DNA from 4 places in the Nonomuraea sp. NPDC049649 genome. Region 4 is predicted to be linked to each of the others. Evidence: riboswitches for the same ligand, from Rfam matches in the RefSeq annotation. Region 4 holds a riboswitch; each other region holds the start of a gene.
The links. A riboswitch is a leader RNA that binds a small molecule or an ion and turns the genes downstream of it on or off. The one in region 4 is predicted to bind cyclic di-AMP.
Positions count from the first base shown of each region.

Region 1: it holds a riboswitch for cyclic di-AMP, as region 4 does, so the genes downstream of both, AB0J42_RS23660 (C40 family peptidase) here and AB0J42_RS29765 (CHAP domain-containing protein) in region 4, are expected to answer to the same signal.
Region 2: it holds a riboswitch for cyclic di-AMP, as region 4 does, so the genes downstream of both, AB0J42_RS00940 (D-alanyl-D-alanine carboxypeptidase family protein) here and AB0J42_RS29765 (CHAP domain-containing protein) in region 4, are expected to answer to the same signal.
Region 3: it holds a riboswitch for cyclic di-AMP, as region 4 does, so the genes downstream of both, AB0J42_RS36620 (hypothetical protein) here and AB0J42_RS29765 (CHAP domain-containing protein) in region 4, are expected to answer to the same signal.

Region 1 covers NZ_JBFAOH010000020.1:12,357-19,795, reverse strand. The annotation lists gene AB0J42_RS23680 (histidine kinase) at 1-287, shown strand, start outside; gene AB0J42_RS23675 (response regulator transcription factor) at 425-1,093, shown strand; gene AB0J42_RS23670 (NYN domain-containing protein) at 1,373-2,695, shown strand; gene AB0J42_RS23665 (NlpC/P60 family protein) at 2,802-3,755, shown strand; cyclic di-AMP (ydaO/yuaA leader) riboswitch at 4,023-4,190, shown strand; gene AB0J42_RS23660 (C40 family peptidase) at 4,270-4,782, shown strand; gene AB0J42_RS23655 (transglutaminase-like domain-containing protein) at 4,831-5,682, opposite strand; gene AB0J42_RS23650 (M48 family metallopeptidase) at 5,797-7,164, shown strand; gene AB0J42_RS23645 (glycosyltransferase family 4 protein) at 7,161-7,439, shown strand, end outside.
Region 2 covers NZ_JBFAOH010000001.1:198,268-205,706, reverse strand. The annotation lists gene AB0J42_RS00950 (LysR substrate-binding domain-containing protein) at 1-746, opposite strand, end outside; gene AB0J42_RS00945 (MFS transporter) at 782-2,074, shown strand; gene AB0J42_RS00940 (D-alanyl-D-alanine carboxypeptidase family protein) at 2,125-3,018, opposite strand; cyclic di-AMP (ydaO/yuaA leader) riboswitch at 3,030-3,174, opposite strand; gene AB0J42_RS00935 (carboxymuconolactone decarboxylase family protein) at 3,402-3,887, shown strand; gene AB0J42_RS00930 (FAD-dependent monooxygenase) at 3,884-5,152, opposite strand; gene AB0J42_RS00925 (maleylpyruvate isomerase family mycothiol-dependent enzyme) at 5,302-6,006, opposite strand; gene AB0J42_RS00920 (fumarylacetoacetate hydrolase family protein) at 6,006-6,845, opposite strand; gene AB0J42_RS00915 (cupin domain-containing protein) at 6,842-7,439, opposite strand, start outside.
Region 3 covers NZ_JBFAOH010000069.1:3,980-11,418, reverse strand. The annotation lists gene AB0J42_RS36645 (ATP-dependent Clp protease proteolytic subunit) at 1-564, opposite strand, end outside; gene tig (trigger factor) at 747-2,126, opposite strand; gene AB0J42_RS36635 (helix-turn-helix transcriptional regulator) at 2,279-3,145, opposite strand; gene AB0J42_RS36630 (ATP-binding protein) at 3,380-3,856, shown strand; gene AB0J42_RS36625 (hypothetical protein) at 3,862-4,011, opposite strand; gene AB0J42_RS36620 (hypothetical protein) at 4,059-5,009, opposite strand; cyclic di-AMP (ydaO/yuaA leader) riboswitch at 5,046-5,184, opposite strand; gene galT (galactose-1-phosphate uridylyltransferase) at 5,256-6,338, opposite strand; gene AB0J42_RS36610 (DeoR/GlpR family DNA-binding transcription regulator) at 6,335-7,114, opposite strand; gene AB0J42_RS36605 (hypothetical protein) at 7,200-7,325, shown strand; gene AB0J42_RS36600 (TrpB-like pyridoxal phosphate-dependent enzyme) at 7,365-7,439, opposite strand, start outside.
Region 4 covers NZ_JBFAOH010000034.1:14,692-22,130, reverse strand. The annotation lists gene AB0J42_RS29780 (polysaccharide lyase 8 family protein) at 1-971, shown strand, start outside; gene AB0J42_RS29775 (CBS domain-containing protein) at 1,100-1,537, shown strand; gene AB0J42_RS29770 (ArsB/NhaD family transporter) at 1,534-2,820, shown strand; cyclic di-AMP (ydaO/yuaA leader) riboswitch at 3,021-3,169, shown strand; gene AB0J42_RS29765 (CHAP domain-containing protein) at 3,183-3,866, shown strand; gene AB0J42_RS29760 (DUF418 domain-containing protein) at 3,990-5,135, shown strand; gene AB0J42_RS29755 (hypothetical protein) at 5,137-5,343, opposite strand; gene AB0J42_RS29750 (SAM-dependent methyltransferase) at 5,488-6,300, shown strand; gene AB0J42_RS29745 (helix-turn-helix transcriptional regulator) at 6,504-6,890, shown strand; gene AB0J42_RS29740 (SIS domain-containing protein) at 6,869-7,439, shown strand, end outside.

The DNA.
Region 1 (7,439 bases), on a different contig from region 4:
TCGTCCAGGAGGCTCTCACCAACGCCCGCAAGCACGCGGGCGGCGCTCCCGTCAGCGTCACCGTGACCGGCGGGCCCGGCGAGGGGCTGGAGGCCGAGGTGCGCAACGGGCTTCCCGCCGGTTCCCGCCTCCACGGCGTCCAGATCCCGGGCGCGGGTGCCGGGCTCATCGGGTTGACGGAGCGCGCCGAGTTGGCGGGCGGGAGGCTGGAGCACGGTCCGACCCCGCAGGGTGAGTACGTGGTCCGCGCCTGGTTGCCGTGGCCGGAGGAGACGGGTGAGAGGTGACTGGCTGCACGGGCGAGCGAGACGGCTGCCCGGTGTGGGTCGGCGGGCACTCGATTGTGTGCACGGGTGGCGGAGACGGTGAGCACGGACGGGCTGCCGTGGTCGGTGGAGACGGGCGAGAGTTGACGGGAGTACGGATGACGACGGAGGAGGGGCGGCCGGTCCGGGTGCTGATCGTCGATGATGACGCGCTCGTGCGGGCGGGGCTGTCGATGATCCTGGGCGGCGCCGGCGACATCGAGATCGTCGGTGAGGCGGCCGACGGTGCCGAGGTGCCGCCGATGGTGGCCGAGCACCGGCCCGACGTGGTGCTGATGGACATCCGGATGCCCGGCGTCGACGGGCTGACCGCGACCGAGGCGCTGCGGGCCACCAAGTCGCCGCCGGAGGTCGTGGTGCTGACCACCTTCCACGCCGACGCGCAGGTGCTGCGGGCGTTGCGCGCGGGCGCGGCCGGGTTCCTGCTCAAGGACATCCCGCCGGTCGAGCTGGTCGGCGCCATCAGGAAGGTGGCGGCGGGGGAGCCGATCCTGTCGCCCGCCGTGACCCGGCAGCTCATCACCCACGTCTCCAGCGGCGGCGCCGACGACCGTTCCTCGCGGGCCCGCGCGCTGATCGACCGGCTCAGCGAGCGTGAGCGGGAGGTGGCGCTGGCCGTCGGGCGGGGCAGGTCGAACGCGGAGATCGGCCGGGAGCTGTACATGAGCGTGCCCACGGTCAAGGCGCACGTCTCGCGCATCCTCACCAAACTGGAGCTGAACAACCGGGTCCAGGTGGCCCTGCTCGTCTACGACGCCCGGCTCTGAACAATGCTGGGATTCCAGCTTTTCGGGCAGACTCCTTACGTGTGCTCGACTCGTACGAGAGAGACTTCGCGCAGGTACCGGCCACGTGAGCAGGGGCGGAGCGGCCGGTCCGGCGCGGGAACGCGGAGGCCCGGCGCGCCTCCCTGAGAGGGGTTTTCGCAGGTCGGCGCCGCAATCATGCTCGGACCAAGCGCTTGCGCGGAATCGGGTGCCGGTTACGGACAGGTACCTGACAGCCGTACCCTTGTCTGAAAGAGCATGTCATGAAGGGACAGTGGGATGAGCGCAGCGGGTGAAGGCCTGTCTCGCCCGCTTCCCGAGCAGGTGCGGCTGAACGTCGTCGACCTGGCGGCTCAGGTCCTCGGCTCGATGCACGCTGCCGCCATCCCGCCTCCGCTGCGCGGCATAGCGAAATTCGATCCCCGCAAGCGCGCCCGCCTGGGCAGCGCGCCCATCGCCGCCCAGCTGGAGAACGACAAGGACTTCCGCGAGGCCGTCGCCGAGCACGTGTCCGCCGGATGGCCGGAGCTCGTGTCGTCGCTGGCCGAGGGTCACGTGCCGCCCGCCGCCGACCCGGTGCTCGTCGCCGCGGCCGCCTATCTGACCCGCCCGCCGGGGTGGGAGGAGATGATCGAGGCCGCCCGCGCCGAGCTGGAGCGGAGCGCCGCCGCGGCCGAGGGCTCGGAGCGCGAGGAAGTGGTCTCCCGGCTGCGCGAGCAGCTCGCCGCGCAGAAGACGGCGGCTAAGTCGGAGGCCGACCGGCTGCGCGAGCAGCTCAAGTCCGCCCGGAGCGAGATCTCCGACCTGCGCCGCAAGCTCCACGACGCGCGCGAGCGGGCCAAGGCGGCCGTGCAGCGGGCGGAGGCGATGGAGCGGGCCGCCGAGGAGGCCCAGGCCGCGGCCGCGGCGGCCGGGAACGCCGGCGAGACCGAGCTGCGCCGGCTGCGCGAGCGCCTGGCCGCCACGGAGAAGCAGCTCGAAACCTCGCGCCGGGCCGCCCGTGAGGGCCGCAGCATAGAAGACTCCCGCATCCGGGTGCTGCTCGACGCGCTGCAGGACGCCTCCGCAGGGCTGCGCAGGGAGCTGGCGCTGCCCACCACCATCTCCCGGCCCGCCGACTCGGTGGCGGCCGTCGCCGGGGAGTCGCCGAGCGTACGGGGGGTGCCGGCCCGCGCGCTGGCCGACGACGACCCGCAGCTGCTCGACCAGCTCCTCGCCCTGCCGCAGATCCACCTGATCATCGACGGCTACAACGTGACCAAGACCGGCTACGGCACCCTCACCCTGGCCGACCAGCGCAACCGCCTGATGACCGGGCTCGGCGGGCTGGTCGCGCAGACCAGGGTCGAGGTGACGGTGGTCTTCGACGGCGCCGAGCTGAACGCGCCGGTGCAGGTGGTCGCGCCGCGCGGGGTCCGGGTGCTGTTCAGCGCGCCCGGGGAGATCGCCGACGACCTGATCCGCCAGCTGGTCCGGGCCGAGCCGCCGGGCCGGGCCGTGGCGGTGGTCTCCACCGACCGCGAGGTGGCCGAATCGGTCCGCAGGATGGGCGCCAGACCCGTTCCGTCATCTTTGCTGCTGCGCAGGCTAGGCCGCGCCTAGATTACAAATCAGCGTTTAGGTGAGACCTCACCTGTTACTTCTGTACTATTTCGCCCCAGAATCTAATCCCCTCGGGAGGCGGGCTGTGAGGTTGGGCCGGGCGTCGTTGGCCGCAGGTCTTGCGATCGGGCTGAGCATCGTCCCGGCGGGAGGAGTGGCCGCCGATCCGCAGCCCACGGTCGCCCAGGCCAAGGCCAAGCTCGAAAAGCTCAACGACCGGGCCGACAAGGTCGTCGACCGCTACAACACGGCCACGGAGAACTACAAGACCGCCAAGAAGCGCTACGACAAGCTGAACACCAACTACCGGCGCAAGGTGGCCACCGTCGCGGAGCTGCGCAACCAGGTCGTCACGATGGCGGTCGACGGCTACAAGATGGGCAGCGACCTGACCTCGCTGCCGGCCCTGCTCACCAGCGAACGCCCGGACGACCTGCTCTACAAGATGGCGCTGACCGGGCAGCTGAGTGCCGAGCGCGCCGGCCTGCTGGCGGCCTTCGACCGGGAGAACCGCGGGCTCAAGGCCGAGCGCGACAAGGCCCAGAAGGCGCTGGGCGAGGCCGACCGCGAGCGCGACAAGATCAAGAAGGAGCGCTCCGAGATCGAGAAGCTGATCGCCCAGCAGAAGAAGCTTCTCGACCGCCTGGGCGCCTACCGCCCCGGCAACCCGCACAGCACCGGCATCAAGTACACCGGCTCCGCCTCCGGGAACGCCGTGAGCGTGCTGAACTTCGCCTTCGCGCAGATCGGCAAGCCCTACCAGTTCGGCGGCACCGGCCCCGGCGGCTGGGACTGCTCGGGCCTGACGCAGGCCGCCTGGCGCGCCGCGGGCGTGTCCCTGCCGCGCACGACGTGGCAGCAGTGGGCCTGGGGCGCGAACCGGAGGGTGTCGCTGGACGCGCTCCAGCCCGGTGACCTGATCTTCAGCGAGGGGCTGGGGCACGTGAGCATCTACGCCGGCGAGGGCCGGATCGTGCACGCCCCGCAGACCGGTGACGTGGTGAAACTCGTCTCACTTTCCTCGTACGGGCGCCGTCTCGTCGGCGCCGTACGCCCCTGAACAGCTGAAACTCCTGTGACTTGTGTGACACATGGGACCTGACTGGCTGTCAGGGCACAAGTGTGAGTATGGTCACATTAGGGTAACGAGGCCCCAGTTCCAGCTGGGGCTGCCGGGTTTACAACCCTCTTGTCAGATCATTACCTGTTGACCCTCCCTTTGCCAGTTCATGCCTTCCGGCGTAATTTCTGGCCCGCGGCGGACATCCCATGCCCGTCGCGATCACATCCGCGGTCACCGCCGTACCCGTAGACACCTCTGATCCGGGGCGGTGACCTGCCGAATCCATGCAGCCAGGAGGCATGGAGCCGGGGAACCACCAGATCCCGCCATTTCAGGGCGGGATCTAGGGGTGAGTCGGCGCATCGCGCGCCGTAGGGCGACTTCCAGGCCCGAATCCGTCAGCTAACCCGGTAGGCGTTCGTGGAAGAGTCAAGGAGCAATCCTGTCAACCTCGTCGCAGAACCCCCGTCTGTCCCGCCTTGCCCTGCGTGGCGCAGCGCTCACCGTTGCCGTGACGGCCGGAGGCCTGGGCCTCCACGTCCCGGCGGCGCAGGCCGAGACGGTGAACGGCCCCTCCGAATCCGCACCGGCGGAAGCGGAGACGACGGTGAAGACCGTCGAGGCCGCCACGTCCAAGAAGCAGACCAAGGCGGCACGGCAGAAGATGAAGGCCCTCAAGGCCGTCGCGGTGGCCAAGAAACAGATCGGTGACCCGTACCGGTACGGGGCCACCGGGCCGCACGCCTTCGACTGCTCAGGCCTCGTCCAGTTCGCCTGGAAGAAGGCCGGAGTGAAGATCCCGCGCGTGACGTACAGCCAGTTCGCACGCATCAAGAAGAAGGTCTCCTACAAGAACCTGCAGCCAGGCGACCTGATGTTCTTCCGCGGGCTCGGCCATGTGGGCATGTACGTCGGCAAGGGCAAGATGATCCACTCGCCGAGCACGGGCAAGACCGTGCGCGTCGAGAAGGTGAGCGGATGGCGCAAGGCGTCATTCGCCGGCGCGGTCCGTCCCGGCCTGTGACCGGCCGCGAAGGCCCCGTCCCTTCCCGGGGGCGGGGCCTTCGCGCTGCTATACGAGGTGGACGTCCCGCTGGTAGCGGTGGCTGCGCACGGTCCGCCCGACCCGGACCTCGTCGCGCTCGTACAGGCGGCGGCACCGGGCGAGATCGCCGGACGTGACCGCCTCGGCGATCTCGTCGACGAGCGCCGCCCGGGGATCCCCGGCGTCCACGGGAGTGTCGATCATCCCCCAGACGTCCCAGGGCAGCAGCTCGACCTTGTTCAGCGCGGCCAGGTCGCGGACCACGTTGCCCGCCACGAACCACGCGCCGCGCATCTCTCCCAGGCCGAACCGCTCCGGGTCCTCCAGGCCGCTCCGGCAGCGCAGCCACGCCTCGCCGCCGGTCAGGAACGCGCCCTCCGGCAGGTCGTACGGATCGAAGCCGATCTTGAACAGCTCCGTCTGTCTCTCGTCGAGCTGCGCGTCCGTACGCTTCCAGCGATGTGCGTCGGCGTCCCAGCGCTCCACGATCCAGTGGTCGACCCAGCCCTCGCCGAAATAGCCGGCGAAGCCCGCCCGCGCCCGCGCCGGGATTCCCGCCCGGCGCAGCAGCGCGACCGTGAGCACGCTGAAATGCCGGCAGTTGCCGATCATGCGCAGCGCCGGGGGCCGGGGCTCGGCCAGGCCGCGTGGGTCGAGGCGGCGGATCCGGGCGGCCATCTCGGCCGCCGAGCGGTTCTCCACCTCCTCGCGGCGGGCGTCGACGTCCTGGACGCCGTACTGGTCCGCCAGGAACTCGTGAACGATCAAGCCCTGACTGATCGCGCAGAGCCCGGCGGCGTCGCCGGGGAGGCCGGTCTCCGCTTCGAGCCTGGTCATCGGGCCCGGCGTGGTGAAGAAGGCCAGTTCGTCCGTGTTCATGTCGTCCCCTCGGGTGGTCCTCGTCCCTGTCGTTGTAGGGGCTCTCACCGTGTGAGGGTCAACCGGGCGCGGGGCGGCTAGCATCGGGCAGCGGCTGGGGTGAGAGGACGAGAAGTGGACGACGGCGAGGACAGGAACGGCACCGCGGACGAGCGGACGTCCGAAGAGGAGGCGCGGCCGGGCCATGACCGTGAGCCGTCGGCGGGGGAGTCCGGGCGGGAGGTGTCGGAGGGAAGCTCCCGGGAGGTGCGGTGGGCCGGGGTGGCCGCGGCCGTGCTCGGGGGTGTGATCGTCGCCGTGGTGGGGCTGACGACGCCGTGGGAGGCGCTGGCGGGGACGCCTGTGGCGGCGGCGGGTCCCGAGGGGGACTTCACCGCTGAGCAGATCGCCCGCTCTCAGGCGTTCGACGCGGCCACCAGCGTGCCGAGCTATCTGTCGCTCGGGCTGACGCTCGTGTTCGCCGGGCTGCTGGTCGCCACCCCGCTGGGCGCCAAGGTTCTCGGGGTGCTGCGCGGGCCGTGGTGGGTGCGGGTGCTGCTGGGGGTGCTCCTGCTCACAGTGATCGAGGAGGCGCTGCGCTGGCCGCTCGGCGTCTGGTTCGAGACGGTGCTGCGCGACTACGGCCTGTCCACGCAGGACTGGGTGTCGTGGACGGGCGACCGGCTCAAGCGCATCGGCATCAGCACGGCGCTGCTGGGCGGCATGATCCTGGCGGTGGTGGCGCTGGCCCGGCGGTTCCGCCGCTGGTGGATCCCGGCGGCGGCGGGGGCGTTCGCGCTCACCGTGGCCGCCTCGTTCGTCTACCCCGTGGTGTTCGAGCCGGTGTTCAACGACTTCCGCTCCATGCCGGACGGCCCGCTGCGCACCAGCCTGCTGGCGATGGCCGAGCGCGACGGGGTGCCGGTGGAGGACGTGCTGGTGGCCGACGCCTCCCGCCGCACCACCGCGCTGAACGCCTACGTCTCCGGGTTCGGCGCCACCCGCCGCATCGTGGTCTACGACAACCTGCTGAAGGCGCCGGAGCCCGAGGTCGAGCTGGTGGTGGCGCACGAGCTGGGCCACGCGAAGGAGAACGACGTCCTGTACGGGACGCTCATCGGCGCGCTGGGGGCCGCGTTCGGCGCGATCCTGCTGTACCTGGTCTTCGGCAGGGTCCGCAGGCGGGCCGGGGTGGCGTCGATCGCCGACTGGCGCGCGGCGGGCGCGATCATGGGCTTGATGACGCTGGCGACGTTTCTGTCCGGCCCCGCGCAGAACCTCGTCAGCCGTCAGATCGAGGCCAGGGCCGACGTCCACGCCCTGGACCTGACCCGGGACCCGGTCACGTTCGCGGCGATGCAGAAACGCCTGGCAACAGCCAATATTTCCGACTTGTCGCCCGATGCCGTGGAATATGTGCTCTATGCCTCCCATCCCACGGCACCGCAGCGGATCGCCCTGGCCCGCGCCTGGGCGGAGCTGAACGGCGTCCCAGGACCGTGACCCGCGTCGTCTTCGTCACCAACGACTTCCCGCCCCGCCCGGGCGGCATCCAGTCGTTCGTGCACGGGCTGGCCCTGCGCACCCCCGACGTGGCCGTCTACGCCCCCGGCTGGCCCGGTTGCGCCGAGTTCGACCGCCGTCAGCCGTACCCGGTCGTCCGCCACCCGGGACGGCTCATGCTGCCCGTGCCCTCAGTCGCCCGTACGGCGGCCCGGCTGGTCGCCGAGCACCGCGCGGAGACCGTCGTGTTCGGCGCGGCGGCCCCGCTCGGCCTG
Region 2 (7,439 bases), on a different contig from region 4:
TGGCGGCCGGTCAGGCCCAGGCGGGGGAGCAGGCTCACGCCGAGGCCGGCGGCGACGAAGCCCTGCGTCGTCGGGTAGTCGTCGCTCTCCACCACGAAGCCGGGACTGAAGCCCGCCGCGGCGCAGCCGTCGAGGATCGGGGTGAGGCAGGGGCCGGGGCGTTCGCCGCGGATCCAGGGCTCGTCGGCGAGGTCCGACAGGTCGAGGACTCGCTGCGCGGCCAGCCGATGGCCGCGGGGCAGGACGGCGCGGTAGGGGTCGTCGAGGAGGTGGACGAGGCGGACGCCGGGGTGGCGGCTGTGGGGGGTGACGACGAGGGCCAGGTCGGCGCGGTCGTGGGCGACATCCGAGAGCGGGTCATCGGTGATGCGCAGGTCGATGCGTACTCCCGGGTGCCGGGCCCGGAAGACGGCGAGGGCCGGGGCCAGGAGTGGGGCGCCGGCTGAGGCGAAGTAGCAGATGGTCAGCCGTCCGGTGCGGCCGGCGCGGAGATCGGCCAGCTCGGTCTCGGCTTCGGCGAGTTGCCGGCTGATCACGGCGGCGTGGTCGGCGAGCAGGCGACCGGCCGCTGTGGGGCGCACGCCCCGGCCGGCGCGTTCCAGGAGTGGCAGGCCGGCCTCCTTTTCCAGGGCGGCCACCTGCTGGCTGATGGCGGACGGGGTGTAGCCGAGGTTGGCCGCCGCGGCGGTCACCGAGCCGCCGGCGACGACCGCGCGGAGGATCTGCATGCGCCGCACGTCGAGCATGAAGAAAAGCTTAACGCAGAGCCAGAATCTTTCACTTGTCCTACCAAGTGGGATGGGGCAGCCTGAACGGCGCCATGCACCATGACTCGGCCTGGCGTAACCCGGGCTTCCGCACACTGTTCACCGCGACCACCCTGAGCCAGCTGGGCGTCAACATCGGCTACGTCGCCGTCCCGCTCGTGGCCGTGTCCGCCTTGGACGCCGGTCCCGGTGAGGTCGGCGTGCTGGCCACGTTGAGCACCGTCGCCTTTCTCCTCATCGGCCTGCCAGCCGGCGCGTGGGTGGATCGGATGCGCCACCGGCGGGTGCTGATCGGCGCGGACCTGGCGCGGTTCGCGCTGTCCGCCTCCGTGCCGCTGGCCTGGTGGGCGGGCTCGCTCACGCTCGGCCAGCTGTACGTGGTCGCCCTGCTGAACGGATGTGCCACGGTCTTCGCTGACGTCGGCGCCCAGAGCACGCTGCCGCGCCTGGTGGGCCGGGACGGGCTGGTCCAGGCGAACTCGGTCATCGTGAGCCTGATCGCCGCCGGGAACGTGGCAGGGCGCGGCGCGGGTGGCGGGCTCGTCCAGCTGCTCACCGCGCCTGTGGCGCTGGCCTGCGCGGCGGTCGGGCATCTCGCGTCGGCGCTCCGGCTCCTGGCTCTGCCCGCCACTCCGGCCGCGCAGGCGGTGGACGGGACGTCTGTGCGGCTGTCCGCGCAGATCAAGCAGGGGGTCCGTCATGTCTTCGACAGCCGCGAGCTGCGGGCGCTCGCGTTCACCGGGACCCTTATCAATCTCGGGTCCTCGATGGCCAACACCATGCTGCCGGTGCTGTTCGTCCGGGAGCTCGGGCTTCCGGCGGGTGCGCTCGGCCTGTTCTGGGCGGCGGGCGGAGCCGGGCTGCTGCTGGGGGCTCGCTGCGCCGGGCCGGTGTCCCGCCGGATCGGGTACGGGCCGACTCTGGGATGGGCCGGGCTCTGCCTGGCGCCCGCGGGGCTGCTGGTGCCGCTCGCCGGTCACGGCCCCTGGCTGTGGGTGGCCGGGGGCGGCTGGCTGCTGGCGATGTTCAAGACCGGCATGGACAACGTCCTCGGGGTGACCATCAGGCAGCGGATGACGCCGGATGACCTGCTCGGGCGGATGAACGCGACCTTCCGCTTCGTCCTGACGGGCGCGCTCGCGGTCGGCGCCGCCGCGGCGGGGGTGATCGGCGAGGTGGCCGGCGCCCGCGCCGCGCTCTGGACCGGGGGCGTCTTCCTGGCGATCGCCTTCCTCCCGGTCTTTCTGTCGCCCGTACGCGTGCTGCGCGAACCGCCGGTCACGGTGGCCGCGCCCCAGCGGGCGTGAGGCGGGGCTCGCCGGTCTTGCTCACGCCGGTACGCGGGCTGCGGGAGCCTCTAGCGGGTGCGGGCGGTCGCCCAGTCCAGGAGGGCCTGGGCGGTCTGGAAACGGCGGCCGGAGTCCGTCTCGCCGAGGATGACGCCGATCACGCGGTTGCCGTCGCGTTCGCCGGCGAAGGAGAGGGTGTAGCCGGCCGCTCGGGTGAAGCCGGTCTTGACGCCGACGGCGCCGGGGTTGGCGAGGAGGCGGTTGGTGTTCTTCCAGGAGTACGGGCCGTGCTCGGGGGTGGCCTTGAGCGTGTAGAAGCGGGTGGAGGTGATCTCCTTGAGTGCCTCGTTGTCCAGGACCGCCTTGGCGAGGGTGGCCTGGTCGCGGGCGGTGGAGTGGCCGCCGCCCCCGTAGGGCATGCCGTCGGCGTTGACGTACTGGGTGCCGGTCATGCCGAGTTCGGCGGCGGTGGCGTTCATCTTGGCGACGAAGGCGGGGACGCCGGGGCCGTAGGTGCGGGCGAGCGCGTGGGCGGCGTCGGCGCCCGAGGGGAGCATCAGGGCGTGGAGCACGTCCTCGACGGTGAGGGTGTCGCCGGCGCGCAGGTGCGCGACCGCCGCGCCGCCCTGGGCCGCGTATCGGACGTCCTCGTCGCTGATCGTGAGCTTGTCCGTGGGCTTGGCCTGCTTGAGTACGGTGTACGCGGTCATCGCCTTGGTGAGGCTGGCGACCGGCCTGCGCAGGTCGGCCTCCTTGCTCAGGTGCACCTGGCCGGTGTCGGCGTCCACCAGGTACGCGGCCTCGCCGAGGACGGCCGGGGCCTTGACGGCGGGCTTGTGCTGCTGGACGGCGGCCGCGGGCGCGGAGTCGGCGGCCTGGGCGGCGCCGGCGCCGGCGGTCGCGGCGCCCGCGGCGACGGCGAATCCGAGCAGGGCATGGCTGAGCCGGTGAGTGAGACGCATGAAGGAGTTGCTCCTAGCTTCCATGCCGCCTGCCGGGTTAGCTGACGGGTTCGGGCGTGGAAGTGCCCTACGGCGTGCGTGCGCCGATTCACCCCGGTGGAAAGAGAGAGTGGGTCCCCGGCTCCGCGAAGATGGCGGATTAGGCGGCCGCGCGAGAGGGCGCGGTCCGGGCAATGAACGGCAGCGGTCAAACCACCACTGCAAGCTCCAAAACTACCCAAAGGCCACAAATCGGTCAAGGGGCTGTCTCGGATCCGTCACGAAAGGTTCGTGATCGTGCCGTACCGGCACAAGGATCGGCTCCCCGGGGAAGTTCTGCACGTCAGGGGTGCCGCGCCGGTTCTGCCGCGCGGCACGCGCCGTCACCTAGTGAGGACACCGATATGCAACCCCGTCTCGACCTGAGGGCCAGCGCGCTCGGCGCGAAGATCGCCAAACGGATGCACAGCGTGGTCCTGGCCATCCACCAATCCCCGTTGCCCCAGACCACCCAGGACCTGGTGATGCTGCGCGCCAGCCAGATCAACGGATGCGGATTCTGCATCGACTACCACACCAAGGACGCCACGGCCGCGGGGGAGACCCAGGCCCGGCTCCACCTGGTCGCGGCCTGGCGGGAGTCGACCGTGTTCACCGAGGCCGAGCGGGCCGCGCTGGCCCTCACCGAGGAGGGCACCCGGCTCGCCGACGCCCACACCGGCGTGTCCGACGAGACGTGGGAGCAGGCGCGCCGGCACTACGACGAGGACCAGCTGGTGGCGCTCGTCTCCCTGATCGCCATGATCAACGCGAACAACCGGCTCAACGTGATCGTGCGCAACCCTGGAGGCTCCTACGAGCCCGGCGTGTTCTCCGGCCTGGCGAACTAGCCGGCCCCCGCCGCGGACAGGTCCGTCTGTACGGAGTCGAGCGGGATGGGCGTGAACATCGGCGGCTCCTCCTCGGGGGTGAGCGCCGTCGGCCCGTAGATCCAGTCGATGAAGGAGTAGTCGTGGACGTCGCGGGCCCGCAGGATCGCGTTGCGCTGGAGACGGGGGAGTCCGTCCAGGTGCCACAGCTCGCCCCAGTCGCGGGCGGTGAGCAGGACGCGCCGGCAGTGCTCGGGACGGACCGCCTCGTACGCGGCGAGCGCGCCCGGCCAGTCGACCGTGCCGTCCGCGGCGCGGCGGGCGGCGACGTGCCGGGCGAGCACCCAGCCGTCCTCGATGGCCATGATCGCGCCCTGCGCCATGTACTGCAGCGGCGGGTGGGCGGCGTCGCCGAGCAGCGCGATGTTGCCGTGCACCCACGTCATGATGGGGTCGCGGTCGAACATCCGCCACCAGCGGTCGCGCCACATCAGCGGGATGCCCTGCCGGACCTCCTCGCAGGCCGCGGCGAAGGCGCCGTCGAGCTCGTCCGGCGTGCCCCAGTCGGCCTCACCCGCGAGCGCCTTGGGCGACTGGAAGACCGCGACCTGGTTGAGCATCTCGCCGCCGCGCAGCCCGTACTGGACGAAATGGCAGCGCGGGCCGATGTGGACCGAGACCTCGCTGAGGTCGACCTCCCGCCCGACCCGCTCGATCGGGATGGCGGCGCGGTAGGCGACGTAGGAGGAGCTCACCGGCTCGTCGTCGGCGAGCAGGCGGCGCGCGACCGAGTGCAGGCCGTCGGCGGCGATGACGATCCGCGCCTCCTCGGCGCGGCCGCCGGCCAGCAGCACCCGGGCGCCGGACGCGGTGTTCTCGTAGCCGGTGGCGCGGGCGTCGGTGACCAGGTCGACGCCCGCCCGGCGGCAGGCGCGCAGGAAGATGCCGTGCAGGTCGCTGCGGTGGATGACCATGTACGGGAAGCCGTACCTGCGTTCCAGGTCGGCCAGGTCGAGCCGGGTGAGTTCGTCGCCGTCGAGGGCGTCGCGCATCACCATGCTCCTGGGCAGCACGCCGAGGCTCTTGGCCTCGTCGAGCAGGCCGTAGTCGTCCAGGATGCGAGTGCAGTTCGGCGCGATCTGGAGACCGGCGCCGACCTCGCCGAACGCGCCGGCCTGCTCCAGCACGCGGACCCGCAGGCCCTCGCGGGCCAGGGCGAAGGCGGCGCTCAGGCCGCCGATGCCGCCGCCGACGATCAGGACGTCCGGCTTCGCGGAGGTGGTCACATCGCTCTCCTCAGTGGCTTCACGCCGGCAGGGCCGGTACGGGCGAGCTGCCGGTCGTGGTCAGGGCGTGTGGGTGGTGGCTCACAGCCGCGCCGGCAGGGCGGGCGCGGGTGAGCTGTCGGTCGTGGTCAGGGTGTGCGGGTGGTGGCTCACAGCCACGCGGGCAGGGCCGGTGCGGGTGAGCCGTCGGTCGTGGTCAGGGCGTGGGGGCGACCTGCCAGGTACGCGGCGATCTCCGGGAGCGGCCCGGCCACGGCGGCGGCGTCGCCCGTACCGGGGAGCTCCCAGCGGTCGCCGGCGGAGGTGAGGGTGACGGCGGGGCCGGGGAGGGCGGCGCGCCGGGCGGCGATGTCGTCGGCGAGCGCGGTCAGGAACCCGGCCGGCAGGTCGGCGAAGGAGACGCCGGCGGCCAGGTCGACGGCGTGCACCAGGACCTCGCGCGAGCGCATCCACGGGATCTCGGTCGCCGGGACCGTGCGGCCCTGGGCGGTGACCACCTGGGCTTGCCACTGCCCGGAGTCCAGGGCGGCGGCCTCCTCGGCGAGCCGGTCGGCCGACGCGCGCAGCCAAGCGGCGAGTTCGGCGGCGGGCTTCGAAGAGCCGGCCTCGATGTCGGCGTTCCGCTGCTCACTTGAGGCGTACATCGGGGTCTCCTCGCCGGTCGCGGCCCAGCGGACCAGGTTGCGCAGCGCGTCGGCGTTGGCCGCCACGTGCGCCACCAGGTGCTTGCGGGTCCAGCCGGGGAGCCCGGAGGGGGCGAGGTACTCCTCCTCGCCCCACCCGGCGACGGTGCCGAGGAACAGCTCGGTGCCGGTCGCGCTCCAGCTCAGCGCGTCCTCGAAGGTACGGCGCATCAGGCCGAGCCCTCCTTGACCACGGTGTTCTCCAAGCGGCCGATGCCCTGGACCTCGGCGACGACCCGCTCGCCGCCGGTCAGGTAGCGCTTGGGGTCGCGGGCGTGGCCGACGCCGCCGGGGGTGCCGGTGGCGATGATGTCGCCCGGGTTGAGCCGTACCACCGTCGAGACGTACTCGACCAGCGCGACCGGGTCGAAGAGCAGGTCGGCGGTGGTGTCCTGCTGCATGACCTCGCCGTCGACGGTGAGTTTGACCTCCAGCTCGGGGCGGACCCCGCCGGGCAGCTCGTCGGGGGTGACGAGGTACGGGCCGACCGGGGTGGAGGAGTCCCACATCTTGCCCTGCAGCCACTCGCGGGTGCGGAACTGCCAGTCGCGGCAGGTGACGTCGTTGAGCACGGTGAACCCGGCGATCGCGGCCTCGGCCTCGGCGCCCTTGGCGCGGCGGACCCGGGCGCCGACGACCAGGGCGAGCTCAACCTCCCAGTCGAACGCGGCGGTTTCCTCGGGCCGGGCGATGTCGTCACGGGCGCCGATGAGGCTGTCGGCGAACTTCGCGAAGAGCGTGGGGTACTCGGGCAGGTCGCGCCCCATCTCCTGGATGTGGTTCTTGTAGTTGAGCCCCACGCAGACCACCTTGGAGGGGCGCGGGACGACCGGCGCGAAGTCCGCGCCCGCCACGGGATAGGTCGTGGCGGAGTCCGCGGCGGCCCGGGCGGCCCAGTCGTCCTGGGCGAGCAGTTCGCCGAGGTCGGCGGCGCCGAGGTCGGCCAGCCGGTCCCCGTCGAGGCGTACGGCCCTGGTCGTGCCGTCGACGCGGAGGGTGGCGAGCTTCATCGGGTGGTCCCTTCGGTGCGGTGGAGCTGGAGCGATTCGAAGATCGGCGCGTCGCTGAACCGGAACAGGTCGAGCGCGCCGGAGTCGGAGTCGGACGAACCGGCCTCGGAGCGGGCGGAGAACGGCTCCCAGGACGGGACGGTGAAGAGGTCGCCGCGGGTCACCGACCAGGTGCGGTCGCCGACGGTGACCGTGCCGGAGCCGTCGAAGACCTGGTAGACGGAGGAGCCGGTCTCTCGGACCGGGGCGGTCTCGGCGCCGCGGGCGACGCGGTGCATCTCCACCCGTATGGTGGGCAGGACGTCGCCGCCGGTGGCGGGGTTGGTGTAGCGGACGGCGGCGTGGCCGGGCTCGACGGTGCCGCCGTGGCCGTCGGCCTCCAGGGCGAGCTGGTCGGCCAGGGCCCGGTCGGTGAACTCCCACTTGTAGGCCAGCAGCGGGGTGCCGGGGGCGAGCCGGCCGGCCGACAGCGGGCGCAGCCCCGGGTGGGCCCAGAGCCGTTCGGAACGGGAGCGCTCGGGCGTGATCCGCTCGGCGTCGCTGATCTCGTCGCGGCCGAACTCGAAGAACTGCGCCTCGGAGGCGTACTGGAAC
Region 3 (7,439 bases), on a different contig from region 4:
CTTGGCCTCGTCGGCCGTGAACCAGCGGTCGCGATCGGAGTCGCGCTCGATGACCTCGAGCGGCTGCCCGGTGTGGGCGGCGATCCGCTCGGCCAGCATCTTCTTCACGTAGAGCATCTGCTCGGCCTGGATGGCGATGTCGGCCGCGGTGCCGCCGATGCCGCCCGAGGGCTGGTGCATCATGACCCGGGCGTGGGGCAGCGCGTAGCGCTTGCCCTGGGCCCCGGCCGACAACAGGAACTGCCCCATCGAGGCGGCCAGGCCCATGACGACGGTGGACACGTCGTTGGGCACATATTCCATCATGTCGTAGATCGCCATGCCGGCACTGACCGAGCCGCCCGGCGAGTTGATGTAGAGAGTGATGTCGCGCTCCGGGTCGTCGGCGGCCAGGAGCAGCAGCTCGGCGCAGATCCGGTTGGCGATCTCGTCGTTGACCTCCTGGCCGAGCACGATGATCCGCTCGCGCAGCAGGCGCTGGTAAAGCTGATCCTCAAGCCGGAAGGCCGCGCCGTTTTCACGGCCTCGCGACTCAGGCTGGAAGAAGGTCGGCGGGCTGCTCACAGCTTCACCTTCCGATGCGTCGTAATCGATGGGCTTTGCTTGTGACCCTAACGCGCGCCGCCTACAGGTCATGCCCGGTCCCCGGGCTGTTCGCTGACGGCGCATGCCTCAGGTACGCGTGAAGCCCCCGGCCGGCCCGCAGCATCGGGCCGGTCGGGGGCTCCGGACGAGCGTGGGAGTGATCAGGCCTCGGCCTTCTGCTCCTCGGACTCCGCGGGCTCCTCGACGACCTCTTCACCGTTGATCTCGGTGTAGATGGCCTTGAGGTCGACCTCGTTGCCCTCGGTGTCGACGACCTTGGCGGAGTCGGCGAGCACCGCTTTCGCCTTGTCGCGGACGATCTCGACCATGGCCAGCGTGAGCTGGTCGTTGTCGGCGAGGTGCTGGGCCAGCTGGTTGGGCTGGACGCCCATCTCCATGGCGCGGCGGACCACGAAGTTGGTCAGCTCCTGCTCGGAGACGCCGAGCTCCTCGGCCTTGACGATCTTGTCGAGCACGAAGCCGACCTTGATGGCGCGGGCCGAGGTGGTCTCGAACTCGGCGAAGCGCTCCTCCTCCGTCGTCTGGTAGAGGCGGAAGTAGGCGTCGCGGCTCAGGCCGCTCTCGGCGACCTGGTGGTCGAGGTTGTGCTTGCGGGCGTCGATCTCGGCCTTGAGCGCGCTCTCGGGGATCGGGATGTCGATCTTCTCCAGGAGCGTGTCGAGGGCCTTCTCGCGGGCCTGCATCACCTGGTCGATGAGCTTGGTGCGGCGGACCTGCTCGCGCAGGCTGCCCTTGAGCTCCTCCAGCGTGTCGAACTCGCTGGCGAGCTGGGCGAACTCGTCGTCGAGCTCCGGCAGCACCTTCTCCTTGACCGACTTGACGTTGATGATGACGTCGGCCTCCTGGCCGGCGTTCTCACCCCCGACGAGCTCGGTGCGGAAGGTCTTCTCCTCGCCCGCGGACATGCCCACGAGCGCGTCGTCGAGGCCCTGGAGGATCGAGCCGGCGCCGACCTCGTAGGAGACCTCGCTGGCCTGCTGCTCCTCGATGTTCTCGCCGTCGATCTCGGCCCGCAGGTCCATGACGACGTAGTCGCCGGCGGCGGCCGCGCGCTCGACGCCGGTCAGCGTGGCGAAGCGCTGGCGCAGCGCGTCGAGCTGGGCGTCGACGTCGGCGTCGGTGACCGTGGCGGAGTCCACCGTGATCTCGACGCCTTCGTACTCGGGCACGTCGAAGTTGGGACGGATGTCGACCTCGGCGGTGAACTCGATCTGCTCACCGTCCTCGATCTTCGTGACCTCGATGTCGGGCTGGCTGACCGGGAACACGTCGACCTCGTCGACGGCCTGGCCGTAGAGCTTCGGCACCGCTTCGTTGAGGGTCTCCTCCAGCACCACCGCCCGGCCGAAGCGCTGCTCGATGATGCGCGCCGGGACCTTGCCAGGGCGGAACCCGGGGACCCGTACCTGCTGCGCGACCTTCTTGTATGCCGCATCCATGCTCGGGCGCAGCTCGTCGAACGGCACCTCGACAGTGAGCTTCACCCTGGTCGGGCTGAGCTCCTCGACAGCGGTCTTCACGGGGTGGTCTCCTTGATCAAACTTCAGAGTGTTCGCGGGCACGTCCATTTCGGTACGGCTCGCGCGCCGCGCCCACGTAATCGACGCTGGGGCATGCTCCGCTACGGCGGCTCCAAGCGCCAACGGTCAGTCTAGGGCAGACGCGGTAGCTCTCAGAACTCATCCGCGATGGCGCGTAGCAGCTCCACCGTCTCGTCAGGTGTGGTGCTGACGGCGCACAGCCGCTCCATGACCTCCGTGTAGCGATCTACGTCCTCGCGCTTGTCCAGGTAGAGAGCGCTGGCGAGCTGTTCGACGTAGATCACGTCGGGCAGCTCGGTGTCCGCGAAGCGCAGGATGGTGAACGCGCCGCCTTCCGCGCTGTGCCCGCCGAAGCTGAACGGCATGACCTGGATCGTGATGCTCGGCTGGCGCATGAGGTCGATCAGGTGCTCGATCTGGGCCCGCATCACCTCGGCGCCGCCGATGGGCCGGCGCAGCGCGGCCTCGTCGATCACCGCCCAGAAGACGGGACTGTCGGGCCTGTCGAACATCCGCTGGCGCTCCAGCCGCAGGTCGACCCGGCGGGAGATCTCCTCGGGCGAGAGCCCGGCCGATCCGGCCGTGACGACCGCGCGCGCGTACTCCTTGGTCTGCAGCAGCCCCGGGACGAACTGGACCTCGTACGTCCTGATCCGGGTGGCGGCCTCCTCGAGGCCGACGTACGCCTGGAACCAGGTGGGGAGGATGTCGTTGAAGCGGTGCCACCAGCCGGGCTCGTTCGCGCTGGCCACCAGGTCGAGCACGGCCTCGCGCGCCTCGTCGTCGGTGACCCCGTACAGCGTCAGCAGATCCGCGACGTCCCGCTCCTTGAAGCCGACCCGGCCGAGCTCCATGCGGCTGATCTTGGACTCGGAGCCCCTGATGAGGTGCCCCGCCTCCTCGCGGCTGACGCCCTTGCTCTCCCTCAGTCTGCGGAGTTGGGAGCCCAGAAGGATGCGCAGCGCCGTAGGGCCGGAACCCGGTTGGTTCTGCGTCACTCTGCCTCCTATCAAGCGTCCGCCCCACACAGTGACACCACATCGCCTGGTATGACAAGGTCTCAGCCCGGTGTCCGATTTGGAACTCCGCGCGACCACCCCCCATGCTGGTGCACATTGCACCTGCACGTGCATTCGGGTCTTGCAGCGGCCCCCGCTCGTGACCCATGATGGCTTAGTGCATTCTGGGCAAAACTTGCACTAGGGCGATGGCAACTGGGAGGTTACGGCGGGATGGTGGAGGACCCTCTGGCCGTGGCCGACTGTCTTCAGATCAAGCGTGAGATGGGCTTCGACCAGTTGCTCACTTCGGCCAAGCCGTACACCACCGCGTGTCCCCTCCCCTTTCAGGCCGACTCGGTCAAGACGGCCAGGGACGTCACCCGTTCGACGCTCGACCGCTGGGGTCTGTCAGAGCTGGGCGACGACGCGGCCCTGGTGGTCTCCGAGCTGGTGACGAACGCCGTCAGATACGGCGTGTACGCGCACGGCGCGCACGAGATCACCCTGCTGCTGATGCGGGTGGACCCCCACGTGCTGCTGGCCGTCACCGACCCCAGCGACGACGTGCCGCGGCGCAAGGAGCCCGACTTCATCTCCGAGAACGGCCGCGGGCTCTACATCGTGGAGACCTACAGCCAGTGCTGGGGCTGGGACCCGCTGGCGCGCGGCGGCAAGGCCGTCTGGGCGCTCTTCCACGCCGGCGCCTGACGGGGTCAGGAGCCGCGGCGGTCCAGGAAGAACGACGCGGCCAGGCAGAGCAGCGCCATCACGCAGAGGAACGCCACCAGCCCTCGCCCGTCCACGACGAACGCGGTCACCACGAACACCACGGCCGCGCCCGCGGCGAGCGAAGAGGTCTTCACAGGGGCATTGTGCCGTATGGCCCGGAACGGGCGGGTAGGCCGCCACGTCAGTGCATCGAGATGTGGACGTGGTCGTAGTGGTTCTCGGTGATGCTGCCGCGGTCGGACATGCCGCGCCAGCCCGAGCCGTGGTTGATGCGCTGCTTCCAGATCACGTACTTCACGCCCAGCTTGGCGCGGTTCTTGATGGCCCAGTCGGCGATGCGGTCGCCGAGCGCCGAGTTGGCCGGCGTCGGCATGGTGCCGCCGACGCTCATCATGAAGTCACAGGCCCGGCCCAGCGGGTGCTCGCCGCTCGATCCGGACCGGAAGCAGCCCACGGTGTACGGCAGGGCGAAGTTCTTGGCGATCTCGGTCTTCATCAGCCGGGTGCGCGGCGTGATGTTGTCGGGGCCTGACGGGAGCTGCGGCGCCCAGGTGCCGTCGGAGCGGCGGCCGGTGGCGAACGGCACCAGGTCCTCCAGTTTCTTCTGGATGTCCTTGATGACGCCCTCGGCCTCCTTGCGCTGACCGGCCACCTCGGCGGCGTCGGCCGCGATCTCCTCGGCCAGCGCCGCGGCCTCGTCGGCCGCCCTCTTGCGCTCGTCGCGGGCCTTGGCCACCTTGGCGACCTGGGCCTGCTGCTCGGCGGTGAGCTGCTCCAGCAGGGCGACGCTGCGCCCGTCGGGCAGCGTCATCATGCTGGGAAGCCGCATGCCTCCGCCGTTCTGGTACTGGAGCTGGGCCAGCTCGGCCACCCGGTCCTCGGCGGCGGCGAGCGTCTTCTCGGCCGTGGCCAGCCGCTCCTCGGCCGCCTCGGCCTTCTTGCGGGCCTCGGCCAGCTCGACGCGCTTGAGGTTGTAGCGCTCGATCAGCTTGTCGACTTTCGTGTTGAGCTGCTTCAGCTCTTTGCGGAGCTGCGCCTCGGTGGGCTTGGGCTCCGCGGCGGCGGGCGCCGCCGTCACGAACGTCGTCAGGAATGGGGTGAACATCACCGCCGCAGCGGTGATCCAACCCATGGCACGGTGCGCGGGGGACGCTGCCGCCACGTAATAAGGTCCTCTCCCTCTGCCTGCCGGGTTAGCTGACGGGTTCGGGCACGGGAGCGCTCCCTACCACCGAAGTGGATTCACCCCAGGTGCGGTGGGTCCCCGGCTCCCGGGCCACTCGCCCGGGATTAGGCATGTCCGCACGGCGGATTAAGGCCGTGCTGGAAAGGGATAGTAGTGGTAGATCACGAGTAATGCCACCTAAATGGAAATCTTTTAGTGATCTACCTGTGATCGAATCATGCGCGCGGCCTCCTCCGGCAGCACGTCGTTGACGAACGCGCCCATGGCCGACTCCGAGCCCGCCAGATACTTCAGCTTGCCCGGCGCCCGCCGGATGCTGAACAGCTCCAGGTGCAGGTAGGCCAGCTCGCGGTCCTGCCGGACCGGCGCCTGGTGCCAGGCCGAGATGTACGGCATGGGCACCCCGAACAGGCCGTCCAGGGCGCGCAGCACCGAGGTGTAGAGCGGGGCGAACGCGGCACGCTCGGCCCCGGTCAGCGCGGCCAGGTCGGGCACCTGCCGGTGCGGGTAGAGGTGCACCTCGAACGGCCAGCGCGCGGCCGCCGGCACGAACGCCGTCCACAGCTCGTTGGCCGCCACCACCCGCTCCCCGGCCTCCCGCTCGGCGGCCAGCACGTCCGCGAACAGGTTGCGCCCCGGCTTACGCCCGGCGTACCGCCGCGCCGCGCCGAGCTGCAGCTTGGTGCGGGGCGTCACGTACGGGTACGCGTAGATCTGCCCGTGGGGGTGGAAGAGCGTGATGCCGATCTCCTCGCCCCGGTTCTCGAAGCAGAAGACCTGCTCGACGCCCTCCAGCGCGGACAGCTCGGCCGTACGGTCGGCCCAGGCCTCCATGACCAGCTCCACCTGGTCGTCGGAGAGCTGGGAGAACGACGAGTCGTGTGCCGAGGTGAAGCAGACCACCTCGCACCGCCCCACACCGGGGCGGACCTCGCTCAGGCCGCCGACATCCTCATAAGTCCCGAAATTTCCGGAGAAGGAGGGGAAGCGGTTCTCGAACACCACCACGTCGTAGTCGTACGCCGGAATCTCCGACGCCCGCGTGTCCGTCGACGGGCAGAGCGGGCACTCGTCGGGCGGCGGCAGGAACGTCCGGGTCTGCCGGTGACCGGCGATCGCGATCCACTCCTCCGTCAGCGGGTCGTAGCGCAGCTCCGACGCCGGCGGCCGGGGGTCGAGCGGCCGCTTGTCGACCGCGCCGCGGTCGGCGCCGTCGTCGCGGTCGAAGTAGATGATGTCCCGGCCGTCGGCCAGCTGGGTGATGGTTCGCTTCACGCCGCCCCCTCCGTGATGATCAATTCTCCGGCCCTGTCGGCCAGCTCCCTGCGCGCCTCCTCCGGCAGCCCCGCGTCGCTGATCACCACGTCGGCCTCCGACAGCTCGGCGATGGTGCTGATGCCGACGGTGTTCCACTTGGTGTGGTCGGCCGGCACCACGAGCCGGCTCGCGGCGGCGATCAGCTCCCGGTCGGTCTCGGACTCCAGCAGGTTCGGTGTGGTGAATCCGGCGCGCACGCTCATGCCGTGCACGCCGAGGAAGAGCGTGTCGACGTGCAGGCGGCGGATCGCGGCCACCGCGACCGGGCCGACGAGCGCGTCGGAGGGCGTGCGCACGCCGCCCGTGAGCACGACCGTGCGGTCGGCGCGGGGGTTGCGGTGGAAGACCTCGGCGACCGGGATCGAGTTGGTGATCACGGTGAGCTCGGGCACGCCGATGAGGTGGTGCGCCAGCTGCCACGTGGTGGTGCCGGCCGACAGGGCGACCGCGGTGCCGGGGCGCACGAGCTGGGCCGCGCGGCGCGCGATCACCTCCTTCTCCTGCTGCTGCCTGGCCGACTTGGCGGTGAAGCCGGGCTCCTCGGTGGAGCCGGGGCCGATCGCGGTGGCGCCGCCGTGCACCTTCTCCAGCAGCCCCCGGTCGGCGAGCACCTCGAGGTCGCGGCGGATGGTCATGTCGGAGACGCCGAGCTCGCGTACGAGGTCGGCCACCCGGACAGCACCCTGGCTGCGCACGCGTTCGAGGATCGCCTGCTGACGCTGCTGTGCGAGCACTCCCCCACCCCTTCCAACAGATTCCACCAAATTATGACATGAAAATGTTGAGGATTGTGAGGTTGTTCCGGAGGTCCGATGGGGATTGACGTTCCGTCCGACCCCGTACACCGACCTTCGAGAGGATGAGCGGATGGCCAAGCGCGCCCGCAAAGCGAAAGCACGCAAGAAGAAGAAGGCCAACCACGGCAAGCGCCCCAACGCCAACTGACGGAACGCGCCGCCCGCGGCGCGGGCGGCGCGTCCTCACTCACACCGGCAGGCCGTCCAGGGCCTCGTCGATGCGCTCCTGCGGCAGCGCGAAGTCCTCCATCTCGCCCGACAG
Region 4 (7,439 bases):
CCGGCTCGGGGATGCTCTATTGGTGGGGCGAGGGCCATGCGAGCCAGTACGCCGACGGGTTCTGGGCCACCGTCGACCCGTACCGGCTGCCCGGCACCACCGTCTCCACCCGGAGGCTGCCCGACGGCGCGGGGGAGGCGTGGGGCGGCGCGCGCCCGCCGTTCCGGTGGGTGGGCGGCGCGACCGACGGCCGTTACGCGACGGTCGGCCAGCATCTGCGCGGGCTGGAGTCCACGGTGGAGGCGTTCAAGTCCTGGTTCTTCCTCGACGACGCCGTGGTCTGCCTGGGCGCGGGCATCACCGGCGGGGACGGGGCGCCGGTGGAGACCGTGGTCGACAACCGGCGCACCGCCGCGCTGCTCACGGCCGACGACGAGGAAGGCTGGGCCCACCTGGCGGGGCACGGCGGCTACGTCGTGCGCGACGGCGGCCCGCTGCACCGCCTCAGGGAGCACCGGGCGGGCGGCGGGATGAGCCGGCCGTACGTGACCGTCTGGCTCGGCCACGGCGTCGACCCGGACGACGCCCGCTACGCCTACCTGCTGCTGCCGAACGCCACCCCGGAGGCGACCAGGGCCCGCGCCGCCGACCGGGGCTGGGCGTGGGTGCTCGCCAACACCGCCCGCCAGCAGGGCGTGCACGTCCCGTCGGCCGGGGTGACGGCGGTCAACTTCTGGCAGCCGGGCTCGGCGGGCCCGCTGTCGGCGTCCGGGCCGTGCGCGGTGCTCGTCACCGAGCGCGGCGACGGCTCGGCCACCGTCACCGTCGCCGACCCCCGCCGCGACCTGGCCGGGGTGACCGTGACCTGGAACCGCCCGGTGGCGGCGGTGACACGCCGCCCGCCCGCGCTGACCGACGCCGGGACGGGCCGGCGGCTTACGCTCACCTTCGGCCCGCTCCCGGAAGCGGCGACGGTCACGGTCCGGCCTCTCGGAAGTGGGCGATCAAGCCCGAAAGGGAAGGAGTACTAGTACCTTCTTCCGGATTGGAGACCCCCGACCGGGAAGACAGTCTTATGAATGGTCTTGATAACTTGTCCGGCGGTGAGCCGGGAAGTCTGGTCGGCAGGTCCTCGTCCGTACGAGTAAAGGATGTCCCCATGCGCGCCCGCGATCTGGTAGCCGACTATCCCGTAGTGACCCTTGATACGCCGGTGCTCGAGGCCGCCCGGCTCATGGCCGAGCAGGACCTGCCCGGCATCATCGTCCGCGGCGACGACCAGCTCACCATCCTGCCCGGCACGGAGACGCTCCGGCTGGCCGTGCCGCGCTACATCATGGACGATCCGGCGCTGTCCCGGGTGGTGGACGAGGGGCACGCCGACAGGTTCCTGGGCTCGCTCGGCAACCGTACGGTCCGCGAGGCGCTGCCGCAGGAGCGGCGGGAGCTGCCGGTCACCGATCCGGACGCGACCGTGGTGGAGCTGGCCGCGCTGATGGCGCGGACCCGGAGCCCGTTGGTGGCGATCGTCGAGCAGGGCCGGTTGCTGGGCGCTGTGACGCTGCAGGCGTTGCTGGACAGGATGCTGGAGACATGACCCCGCTCGCCTGGGCGAGCGTGGCGGTCTTCCTGGTCGCCTACGCGCTGATAGCCACCGAACGGATCCCCCGGGTGGCGGCGGCGCTGGGCGGGGCCGGGGTCATGCTGCTGATCCACGCGACCGACGCTCAGGCGGCGTTCTTCTCCGAGCACTCGGGGATCGACTGGAACGTCATCTTCCTGCTGCTCGGCATGATGACCATCGTCGGGGTGCTGAAGGAGACGGGTGTCTTCGAGTACCTGGCGATCTGGGCGGCCAAACGGGCCCGAGGGCGGCCCTTCCGGCTGATGGTCCTGCTGGTGCTGATCACCGCGGGGGCGTCGGCGCTGCTCGACAACGTGACCACGGTGCTGCTGATCGCGCCGGTGACGTTCCTGGTGTGTGAGCGGCTGGCCGTGTCTCCGGTCCCCTTTCTCATCGCCGAGGCGCTGGCCTCCAACATCGGCGGCGCGTCGACGCTGGTGGGCGACCCGCCGAACATCATCATCGCCAGCCGGGGCGGGCTGAGCTTCAACGACTTCCTCATCCACATGGCGCCGATGGTCATCGTGCTGGTCGGGGTGTTCGTGGTGCTCTGCTGGCTGATGTGGGGGCGGAGGTTCCGGTTCGACCCGGAGCGGGCCGCGGCCGTGATGCTGCTGGACGAGAAGGAGGCGATCGCCGACCGGCGGCTGCTGTGGCAGTCGCTGGCCGTGCTGGCGCTGGTGCTGGCGGCTTTCGTGCTCCACCCGGTGCTGCACTACTCGCCGTCGGTGGTGGCGCTGCTGGGGGCGGGCGTGCTGGTGGCGGCCACCCGGGTGACGGCGCGGGAGTCGCTGGCCGAGGTGGAGTGGCCCACGCTGGTGTTCTTCGCCGGGCTGTTCGTCATGGTGGGCGCGCTCGTCCACACCGGGGTCATCGGGCAGGTCTCCCAGGCCGCCGTCAACGCGACGGCGGGCCGGATGGAGGTGGCCACGATGGGCCTGCTGGGCGGTTCGGCCGTGGTGTCGGCGATCGTGGACAACATCCCGTACGTGGCCACCATGAGCCCGATCGTGGAGCACCTGGTGGCGGCGCACGGCGGCGAGCTGGCGCAGGTGCTGTGGTGGGCGCTCGCGTTCGGGGCCGACCTGGGCGGCAACGCGACGGCGGTGGGGGCGGCGGCCAACGTGGTCGTGCTGGGGATCGCGGCGCGCAACGGCACGCCGATCAGCTTCTGGGAGTTCACCAAGTACGGGTTGATCGTCACGGTGGTCACGGTGACGCTGGTGGCCCCGTATCTGTGGTTCCGATACCTGTAGAAACCCCTGTCAAGGTAAAGTTTTTTCTCTGAAACCCCTACGGCACAAGGGTTTCCGAGCCGGGGGCCCTGGGGCGACTTGCCCTGCTCCTTGCGCGACGATTACCTTCAGGTACATCGATGGCACGCGCTTGAACAGCGCTTTCAGTTAGAACCTGGCGCGTTGCCGATGTATTGCCGAGACCGCGCCCGCGGGTCAACGCGGGGCGGCCGCCGAATCCGCTCTCTGGCGGAACCGGGGACCCACCTTTCTCTGGGGTGAATCGGTCTTTCCTCACTGGGATCGCACCGTAGGGCACTTCCACGCCCGAACCCGACAGCTAACCCGGTAGGCGGCATGGAAGCTAGGAGCAATTCCCAGACATGGTCAAGCAGATCTTCAACCGCATGCCCGCGACCGCCTCCCGTTACGCCGTCGGCGCGGCCCTGGCGCTGGGCGTCGCGCTCGCCGGGGGCTCGGCCGCCGCGGTCACCACCGACGGGGCCACCCAGCCGCAGCCGGTCGCCCAGCAGCAGAACAAGGCCGAGACGGCAGAGAAGGCCAGCGCCGTGAGCGCCCAGACGGTCCTGCGGGTCGCCGAGTCGCAGATCGGCGTCAAGGAGAACGCCGCGGGCGGCGGCACCCCGTTCCACGAGTGGTACATGAAGTCCCCGCGTGCCCTCGAGACCCTGGCCCGGGACGGCGGCGGCACCCCCTCGCTGTACGCCAACGCCCCCTGGTGCGACATGTTCGTGTCCTGGGTCGGCGAGCAGTCCGGCGCCCGCCACACCATCGGCTGGGACGCCTACACCGTCACCCACGCCAAGTGGTTCAAGGACAACGGCCGCTGGGGCACCCAGGCCAGGCCCGGCGCGGTCGTCTTCTTCGACTGGGGCGGCAGCAAGAACATCAGCGCCATCGACCACGTCGGCCTGGTGAAGAAGGACAACGGCGACGGCACGATCACCACGATCGAGGGCAACACCGGCAACGGCAAGGTCGAGGAGCGTGTCCGGCCGGTCTCCCAGATCGTCGGCTACGGCTACCCCGAGTACGCCGACGCCTGAGCGACGGCCTCCCCACAGCGATCCGGTCAGGGTTTCCTGGCCGGATCGTTGTCGTCTTCGGTAGAGGCTGTCCAGACTTTCGGATGCGGCGCCCGGACATGATCGTCTTCTAGCGTTGCCCGCATGACTCAGACCGCGGCCCCGCCCCGGGTGCAGGAGCTGGACGTGATGCGCGGCTTCGCGCTCGGCGGCATCCTGGTGGCCAACATCGGCTACCTCGCCGATCCCGCCCACATGATGGCCGGGGTCACCGCCGTGCACGCGCCCGGCGGGCCGGTGGAGTTCGCCGTGACGGCGCTGGTCCTGACCAAGTTCTACGTGATCTTCTCGTTCCTGTTCGGCTACTCCTTCACCCTGCAGCTGCGGGCCGCCGAGCGGGCGGGGGCGAGCGTGCGGGCCAGGACCGTCAGGCGCTGCCTGGCGCTCTTCGTCATCGGCGTGCTGCACGGGCTGCTGTTCTGGGCGGGTGACATCCTCACCCTGTACGCGATGCTCGGCCTGGTGCTGCTCGGGCTCCGCGGCCTGCGGCCGAGGACCGCTGTCATCACCGGCTGCGCGATCGTCGGCGCGGTGGCGCTGCTCATGCTGGCGCTGGCGGGGCTGACCGCGCCGGCCCCGGAGAGTGCTGAGCTCGCGCCGGACCCGGCGGCGGGGGAGCGGGCGCTGGACCTGGTCACCGGCGGGCCGCTCGGCTACCTCACGTTCCAGATCGAGAACTATCCGGGGTACGCGGCCGGGATCTGGGCCTTCCAGGGGCCGGCCGCGCTGGCGATGTTCCTGTTCGGGCTGGCGGCGGGCAAGTCGCGGCTGCTGGAGGACCCGGAGCGCTACACCCGCCTGCTGCCGCGCGTGCAGGGGATCGGCTTCGGCGCAGGCCTTCCCGCCGCGGCCCTGTTCGCCTGGACCTACGGCGGGCCGGACGCCGCCTTCCTGGCCGGGACGGCGCTCAACACGGTCGCCTCCATCCCGCTCGCCGCCGCGTACGTGGCCACGCTGCTGCGGGTGACCCGCCGCCTGCCCGCCGTGGGCCGCGCCCTCGCCCCGGCCGGGCGGGCCGCCGCCTCCAACTACCTGGGGCAGTCCGTCCTGCTGTGTCTCGTCTTCACCGGGTACGGGCTCGCCCTCGCCGGCAGCCTGCCGCCGCCGGCGGTCATGGGCGTGGCGGCCGTGGTCTACGCCGTCCTGCTCCGGCTCAGCGCCGTCTGGCTCCGCACCCACCGGTACGGCCCGGTCGAGTACGTGCTGCGCCGGGTGACCAACGGCCGCTGATTCACGCGCCCAGGTCCCTGGCCAGGGTGTCCAGGCGGGCGGCGAGCGAGTCCAGCTCGTGGTCGCCGTGGACGTCGCGCACCTCGCGGTGGCGTGCCAGCACCAGTGCGCCCTGCCGGTCGGCCTGCTCCTCCGGCATGACGACGCACTCGCCCCGGACCAGGACGAGAGCCGCGTCCTGGTCCTGGGAGTCGACGAGCTTGCGCACGGCTGAACGGTCGATGAGTCGCATACGCCCCCGGCTGCCCCACGCCCCCCGCTCGAAACGAGTGTGGCGTCCATCACCGGGAAAATCCGGGCTTGCTGTTGTACGTTCGGAAAGTCCGGCTTGATCTATCCACGAAAGCGACGCATGAGCGACAGCGATGCCGCACAGTCGGCCTGGGCCCGGGTCGACACCACCGTCCCCCACTCCGCCCGCGTCTGGGACTTCCTGCTGGGCGGAAAGGACCACTTTCCCGTCGACCGCGAGGTCGGCGAGACCCTGCTGAGGGTGTTCCCCGACTTCGCGATGGTCGCCCGGCTGCAGCGCGAGTTCCTGGTCCGTGCGGTCCGGTACCTGGCGGGCGAGGCCGGGATCCGCCAGTTCCTCGACATCGGCACTGGCCTGCCCACCGCCGGCAACACCCACGAGGTCGCCCAGTCGATCGCGCCCGAGTCGCGCGTCGTGTACGTGGACAACGACCCCATCGTGCTCGTGCACGCCCGCGCGCTGCTCACCAGCGCGCCGGAGGGCGCCACCGACTACCTCGACGCCGACGTCCGCGACCCCGGCACGATCCTCACCGGGGCCGCCCGCACCCTCGACTTCACCCGGCCCGTCGCCGTCATGATGCTCAGCATCGCCGGGCAGATGACCGACGCCGACAACCCGTATGGCGTCGTCGAACGCCTGCTCGCCCCGCTGGCCTCCGGCAGCTACCTGGTGCTGAGCGACGGCACCAACACCAACCCCGCCCTCATCGACGCGGTCACCAACTACAACAAGAACGCGCACAACACCTACCAGCTGCGCTCCCCCGACGAGATCGCGCGCTTCTTCACCGGGCTGGAGCCGGTGGAGCCCGGCGTGGTGCCGACCCCGGAGTGGCGGCCCCTGCCCGACCGCTGGGACGAACCGCAGACCGTGGTCAGCGCCGTCTGCGGCGTCGCCCGTAAACCCTGACCCCGGCTACCACCCCGGCGGCCGCCGAGCGTCCGGACGACTCCTCGGCGCCGGTCCACGGCTCCACGTACGTCCGGTTTGGGCCGCCGGGGAAATTCTTGGCTTTCCTACGGCGATGACTGGTGCAAACGCCGGACGTGCCGCCCGTGGACGCGATCCCCGCTGACCTAGTGTCCTAGCGACCGCACCGGGGAGGGAGAGCCATGGACGTCCGCGGACTGCTCCCGCCCTTCCTGCTGCTGCTCATCTGCGAGCGGCCCGGCCACGGGTACGACCTGATCGAGCGGCTGGCACGGCTGGGGGCGGCCGGAACGGAACCCGGCCAGGTCTACCGCGCGCTGCGCTCACTCGAACGCGACGGCCATCTCGCCTCCTCCTGGGTCGCCTCCGAGGCGGGCCCGGCACGCCGGCGGTACGAGCTGACCACCGGCGGGATGGCCGAGCTGGAGGCGTGGATGGGCCGTCTGACCGAGGTCCGCGGGCTGCTGGAGACCTGCCTGACCAGATGGACGCGGATCGCGCCGGACCCCGGCGGTTACGAGCCCGCGCCGGAGAAAGAGGAGGCGCCGTGGGCGAGGACCACGCGTTGACCGCCGTGGCCGCCGCGTTCGAGCGGCGGATGGCACCGGCGGCCGCCATGGGCGAGGACGCCGAGGGGATCGTCCGCGCCTGCCAGGACATGGCCGAACGGTTCAGGAAGGGCGGCAAGCTGCTGGTCTTCGGCAACGGCGGATCCGTGGCCGACGCCCAGCACGTCGCCGTCGAGTTCGCGCACCCGGTGATCGTGGGCAAACCCGCGCTCCCGGCGATCTCGCTGACCACGGACATGGCCCTGGCGACGGGGATCGCCGGCACCCAGGGGCTAGACGGGATCTTCGCGGCCCAGCTGCGGCTGCTGGCCTCTCCGCGCGACATCGCGCTCGGGCTGACCGCCGACGGCCGCTGCGGCGGCGTCCGCGACGGGCTCGCGGCGGCACGCGAACTGGGGCTGCTCACGGTCGCCCTCACCGGGGGACGGGAGGCGCCCGAGGCGCACCACGTGCTCGCCGCCCGTACCGGCGACCCGCTGATCGTCAAGGAGGTGCACGTGACGATGTACCACGTGCTGTGGGAGCTCGTGCACGTCTTCTACGAGCTGG